Regions from separate parts of the Aneurinibacillus uraniidurans genome, predicted to be linked through region 1. Evidence: riboswitches for the same ligand, from Rfam matches in the RefSeq annotation. Region 1 holds a riboswitch; each other region holds the start of a gene.
The links. Region 1 has a riboswitch for S-adenosylmethionine ahead of metK (methionine adenosyltransferase). Riboswitches for the same ligand answer to the same signal wherever they lie in the genome.
Positions count from the first base shown of each region.

Region 2: it holds a riboswitch for S-adenosylmethionine, as region 1 does, so the genes downstream of both, PO771_RS16665 (methionine ABC transporter ATP-binding protein) here and metK (methionine adenosyltransferase) in region 1, are expected to answer to the same signal.
Region 3: it holds a riboswitch for S-adenosylmethionine, as region 1 does, so the genes downstream of both, PO771_RS11285 (alpha/beta hydrolase) here and metK (methionine adenosyltransferase) in region 1, are expected to answer to the same signal.

Region 1 covers NZ_CP116902.1:292,753-294,958, reverse strand. Annotated here, with positions in the region: gene metK (methionine adenosyltransferase) at 73-1,287, opposite strand; SAM riboswitch class I at 1,418-1,543, opposite strand; gene PO771_RS01445 (hypothetical protein) at 1,594-2,073, opposite strand; gene PO771_RS01440 (S41 family peptidase) at 2,145-2,206, opposite strand, start outside.
Region 2 covers NZ_CP116902.1:3,328,716-3,330,921, reverse strand. Annotated here, with positions in the region: gene PO771_RS16670 (methyl-accepting chemotaxis protein) at 1-641, shown strand, start outside; SAM riboswitch class I at 742-845, shown strand; gene PO771_RS16665 (methionine ABC transporter ATP-binding protein) at 944-1,957, shown strand; gene PO771_RS16660 (methionine ABC transporter permease) at 1,947-2,206, shown strand, end outside.
Region 3 covers NZ_CP116902.1:2,259,385-2,261,590, forward strand. Annotated here, with positions in the region: gene lexA (transcriptional repressor LexA) at 1-510, shown strand, start outside; gene PO771_RS11280 (DUF456 domain-containing protein) at 581-1,069, opposite strand; SAM riboswitch class I at 1,254-1,357, shown strand; gene PO771_RS11285 (alpha/beta hydrolase) at 1,432-2,206, shown strand, end outside.

The sequences.
Region 1 (2,206 bases):
TACCATTCATCCCACGCAAACAAAACAAGACCCATACACTATTACAGTGATGGGTCTTTTGGTTCGTTTGTTTTAGTTTGTCATAAACGCAGCTGCTTCTTTTTTAAGAACTTCAGCCTTGTCTGTATTCTCCCACGGTACATTCAGGTCATTTCGACCGAAGTGTCCATATGCCGCTGTATTGCGGTAGATCGGACGGCGAAGGTCGAGTTCCTTAATGATGCCAGCCGGGCGGAGGTCAAAGTTTTTACGAACAAGCTCAACCAGAACTTCCTCTTCCACTTTACCTGTGCCAAATGTATCAACATTGATAGATACAGGCTGTGCAACCCCGATTGCATACGCTACTTGTACTTCACATTTGTCTGCAAGACCCGCTGCTACGATGTTTTTCGCTACATAGCGCGCTGCATACGCGCCAGAACGGTCAACCTTCGTCGGATCTTTACCGGAGAATGCACCACCGCCATGGCGAGCATATCCACCGTATGTGTCTACGATGATTTTACGGCCTGTAAGACCTGCATCTCCCTGTGGTCCGCCAATTACGAAACGGCCTGTCGGGTTGATGAAGTATTTTGTGCTCTCATCGAGCAGGCTTGCCGGAACAATCGGAGCAATTACGTGCTCTTTCAGATCTTTTTGGATCTGTTCCAGCGTTACAGATGGATCATGCTGCGTAGAGATAACGATTGTGTCAACACGAACCGGCTTATCTCCTTCGTATTCCACCGTTACTTGTGTTTTACCATCCGGGCGAAGGTACGCGAGTGTACCGTTCTTGCGGACTTCCGCTAAGCGGCGAGAAAGTTGATGAGACAACGAGATCGGAAGCGGCATGAGTTCAGGTGTTTCATTGCACGCGAACCCGAACATCAGGCCCTGATCTCCTGCACCGATTGCTTCGATTTGTTCATCTGTCATCTGACCTTCACGCGCTTCAAGTGCCTGGTCAACCCCTTGAGCGATGTCTGGAGACTGTTCGTCAATAGATGTAAGCACGGCACATGTGTCAGCATCAAAGCCGTATTTCGCACGGGTGTAACCGATCTCACGGATCGTCTCACGCACGACTTTCGGGATGTCTACATAGCAGCTTGTTGTGATCTCGCCTGCTACGAGTACCATACCTGTCGTAACAGATGTTTCAGCCGCTACGCGGGCATTTGCGTCTTTTTCAAGAATTGCATCAAGAATTGCATCAGAAACCTGGTCACAAATCTTATCCGGATGTCCTTCTGTTACGGATTCAGATGTGAAGAGATAACGACCTTTTTTAGGCGCCATATTCACGACCTCCTTTTAGTTGCTGTTATTTATTTGATGGTCCCTTCCCGAACCCATTTTGCAAAGCAGTAAAAAACCTTTTCCAAATGCATCACACCTGGAAAAGGGTTGATTTTTACTCAATCTTTGCCCTTTATCTTCCAGAAACAGCATAAAAAATTATGCCTTCTGCTGGTTAGCACCGTTCACCGCCATATGCGGCCATGAGGTTGCCGGGTTTCATCGGGCCAGTCCCTCCACCTTCTCGGGATATAGGGTCTTCATTCTAGACGAATATATCTTATTTCTGTTTAACTGTCAATCATTCTATTGGACCTTGTAGTCGCCGCGCACGATAATATCTGCTTTGCCACTTGTCACAGTAAGCCCGCGTCCATCCGCACGCGGAATGAGCAGCAGGTGGTCATGCGGCACGGCTTCGCCATCTGGCATACTTGTTCCACTCGTCAGATCCGGGATCGTATAGTCCACACCCGGCGTCACCGCTTTAACTTGTCCGGTGCGTACAATGAATTCTGTCCCTTCCATCCCCGTAATGGTTTGGCCTGCCGTCACTTTCTCGACCGTGTAAGATGCCGTACCACCTGTGGAATTATTCGGGGCTGTCGGCTGCGATGATGACTGAATGAGCTTGACCAGCTCTTGGCGCACCTGATCCACATAACTGCGCGTTACAACCGGGTCCCCTTCTGTTCCTGGCTCAGTTGGGGCCGCTGTCCCGACTGATACGAGTCCGACCGTAAAGGCTAACGCCGCGCCGGTGATTCCGTATCCCCATTTATTCACAACTTCTTCCTCCCTTTGTGTTTTTCTGTTAACTTATACGTTTATTTCTTACAAAGGTCGTGGTTTTTTACCTATTTTATATGAACAAGCCATTCCGCTTCTTTTTTCTCTACGCTGATCGCATCAAAATCCC
Region 2 (2,206 bases), 820 kb from region 1:
CAAGAGATCAGCGGAAAGTTGTAACTATGGTTGCGCCTCCTGAGTATGGACATCCATTTCGAGGGGTTGGTCTCCCGCTTTTTGACAAGGATGAAGTAGTAGGTGTGATGGCAATGGGCATAAGTTTAGAGCGCGAATTTGCACTCGGTAGGATGGCGGAGACGCTTTCGGCATCTCTTGAACAAATCGCTGCAAGTGTAAACGAAGTGAATATAATGGCTCAGAAATTAGCTTCTACGCAAGAAATTATGAATACTACCGCAGAACAAACGAAAAAGCATACAGATGAGTCAGGAAGAATTGTCGATGTAATCCGTAACGTGTCAAAGCAGACCAATCTTCTCGGGTTAAATGCAGGTATTATTGCAGCTAAGGCACAGAACGAAGAAGGACGAAGCTTTCAAGTGGTAGCCAAAGAGATCCGCAACCTTTCTACGAATACAGGTGACGCGGTAAGTCAGATTGAAGACATTTTAGAACAGATGAAAAAACTATCGACTGAACTCCAGCAATTATCGCAAAGTATGACCCCGATTATTACATCGCAAGCTTCAGCTACAACAGAAATTAATAGTACGCTTGAGCAGTTAAATACGGTAGCTCAGCAAGTGGTCGAAACTGCAAAAAAGCTCTCCAAATAAAAACAAATACCCACTTGACATGTAGGAATAATTGAACTAAAATTCTAAATAACAAGGCAACACAAGGCAAATGAACGAACAAAACGGCATATTTTATATTCTCTTATCCAGAGAGGCAGAGGGACTGGCCCGATGAAGCCTCGGCAACCGTTGATGATTCAATTGGTGCCAATTCCAGCAGGACGCATGTCCGACAGATAAGAGGTCTTGCTTTTCCCCTTTTTGGACCTCTTATGTGCTTCGGGCAGGTAAGAGGTCATTTTTTGTTTGCTACTACCTAGAAAAGGGAGAGGGAGGCTATCATGATTGAAATCCAGCAGGTGACAAAAGAGTATAGAGGTAAGAAAAGTACAGTTAAAGGGGTCGACGATGTAACCCTTACAATCAAAAAAGGCGAAATTTTCGGGATTATTGGATATAGCGGTGCAGGGAAGAGTTCTCTTCTACGCTGCCTGAACATGCTGGAAACCCCAACGTCCGGCAAAATTTTGATCGATGGTGTCGACATTACGGAGCTGAAAGGGAAGGAATTACGACAGGAGCGTTTGAAAATCGGTATGATTTTTCAACACTTCCATCTGATCAGCTCTAAGACCGTTACGCAAAATGTGGCGTTTGCGCTTAAAGCTGCAGGGAAATCGAAAGAAGAAATTGAGAAACGTGTACCGGAATTGTTAGAACTTGTTGGGCTTGGAGACAAAGGGAATCATTATCCGGCACAGCTTTCCGGCGGTCAAAAACAGCGTGTTGGAATCGCCCGCGCATTGGCGAACAATCCGAAAGTATTGTTGTGCGATGAAGCGACATCAGCGCTTGATCCGAGCACAACGCGTTCGATTCTAGCCTTGCTTAAAGAAATCAACCGTACACTCGGGATTACAATCGTATTGATCACACACGAGATGGAAGTGGTCAAAGAGATCTGCCATCGCATTGCCGTCATGCAGAATGGAAAGGTGATTGAATCGGGCGAGGTGTATGAGTTGTTCGCTCGTCCGGTACAGCCGCTGACCCGTGATTTTATCGATACGGTTCTGCATTTTACCCTGCCGGAGAAACTGGTGGAAAACCGACAAGGAACGTTGGTTAAAATCAACTTCCAGGGCGAGATTGCGGAGAAGGCAGTCGTATCGGATGTGCTGAAAAAATTCAATGTAGAAGGCAATATCCTGCATGGCAAGATTGAATACATCCAGGATGAGCCGCTGGGGATTTTTATTATGGAACTGATTGGTGATTCGCAGGAGATCGCTCGTGCGATTGAACATATCCGGCAGCGTACAGCCGGACTGGAGGTGCTAGCAGATGCAGCTTAGTAATTTAATTGACTTGCTTCCGGAATTCGGAAAGGCATTTGGTGAGACGTTTTATATGATGGCCATATCCGTTGGTGTGGCATTTGTTGTGGGGATTCCACTAGGGGTATTGCTGTTTATCACGAGTAAGGGATTGTTTTTGCAAAATCGTTTTTTCAATGTAGTACTTGGTTCGCTCGCTAATATTATTCGTTCTGTACCGTATATCATTTTGCTTGTTGCACTTATTCCATTGACTAAGCTTCTGGC
Region 3 (2,206 bases), 1.9 Mb from region 1:
TCCAGCTCAACTGTTCACGGTCATCTCGCTCGCCTGGAGAAAAAAGGGCTGATTCGTCGCGATCCGACTAAGCCGCGTGCCATTGAGATTCTAGATGGTGAAAGAGGAGATCTTGAACCAATAGGGATTAAGACTGTCACCGTCCCAGTCCTGGGCAAAGTCACAGCAGGTCTGCCTATTACCGCTGTAGAAAATGTAGAAGAGCATTTTGTTCTACCGGAGAACATGGTAGGAGCGGATACTGTCTATATGCTGCGCATTCAAGGCGAAAGCATGATAGACGCCGGAATTCTCGATGGCGATTACGTAATCGTCCGTCAGCAGCAGGTTGCCAATAATGGAGATATTGTTGTGGCGATGACCGAGGAAGACGAAGCAACTGTGAAGCGCTTCTTTAAAGAAAAAAATCACATCCGCCTTCAACCAGAGAATCAATCCATGGAACCAATTTTACTTCCAGCTGTAACGATTCTTGGCAAAGTTATCGGCGTATACCGCAACATTCACTAAGCCATACAAGAAGAAAGAAGACCCGCTGACTTTTAGTAGCCAGTGGGTCTTCTTTCTTCTTATATACGCGTTATAACACAACGATCAGGAACCAGATAATCATAACCAGTTGAATGATAATTTTTGCAACGGTGCTGCTTAAAAATCCGAGTACCGTTCCAGTCGCAATTCGCATTGCCAAGGCCCCTTTTCCTCGTACCACCTCAAGGCCCCAGACCGCAAGAAACGGACCAACCAAAATCGCAAATGGCCCCAGAAAAGCCCCGAGAAGCAGCGGTCCAGCCAATAGGCCGACCGTAGCCACGATCATGGACCATTTATCTCCCCCATACTTTTTCAGAAAATACGCGTTCGATAGCAAATCTGCCCCGATCAATAAAGCTGTCAGTACGGTCATCGGAACCCAGAACGTCCACGTTAACGGTACATGACCGAGCGCAAATTTGTATGTTAAAAATCCAATCCACACAAGCAGTGCATCAGGAATGATCGGGATTATAACACCCGCCAGGCTTAACAAAAATAACACGCCGATTCCTGTCCAAATTATCGCATCCACAGCCATCCCTCCTTTTTTTATCTTATCATGTTTTTATTTGGTATATGTTTATGTACGCAGTATTTTAGTACAATTAATTCATAGTATATAAATAAGAATTGTTTATATTAATCCTTGACGCCCGATTCCGCTTTTATATATACTAATCATAACGATATCGGTTGAACTTTATATGGTGATCCATTTCTTATCAAGAGCGGCGGAGGGAATAGGCCCGATGAAGCCCGGCAACCAGCAATTCTGCAAGGTGCCACATCCTACAGAACGAGTGGTTCTGACAGATGAGGAAGCGGACTTTTGCATTCACTTGTCCCTTTTCTCCGTACAGAATAGGGATTTTTTTATTTCAGGAGGCGACAATTATGGAACGAGTCATTCACATTTCCTACGATAAAATTGAATTAGCGGCCACTGTTCATTATCCAGCGCCCCACACACGCTGCGACCCGAATAAACGCTGGCCCGCGATTATTATTTGTCACGGATTCGTCGGTAGCCGAATCGGTCAGAACAGACTGTTCGTAGAGGCTGCACGTCGATTTGCTGAAGAAGGCTATTTCGTGCTCCGGTTTGATTATGCCGGATGTGGGGAAAGCGGCGGGAAATATGGCGACAATACAATGGAATCATTCATTGCCCAAACACGCCACGTACTCGACTATGTACGAAGTATCGATTGTGTCGACGCCTCGCGCATTACCTTGCTTGGACACAGTCTGGGCGGTGCCGTTGCTCGTCTGACAGCTAATCGCGATTCGCGCGTATCTTCTTTAATTTTATGGGCGCCAGTTGCACATCCATTTTATGATATTGTCCGCATTGTCGGCCGTGATGCATATGAAGAAGCCGAACAAACAGGCACGACGGATCATCTCGGATATGCCCTCCGCCCTGCATTTTTTCATTCACTTGCTCATGTGCAGCCATTAGCTGATACGGCGTCTGTATTTTATGGAGATGTATTTGTCGCACACGGCACAAATGATACAGACATTCCGTGCGATTATTGCGGCTTGTATCGTGAATCGCTGCGGCGACGCGCGGCTGGACGGTGTGACACAAAGCTAATTGACGGAGCGGACCATGTCTTCGCCTCTCTTGCTGGACGACGCGAATTATTCTCAGCTACTTCCGACT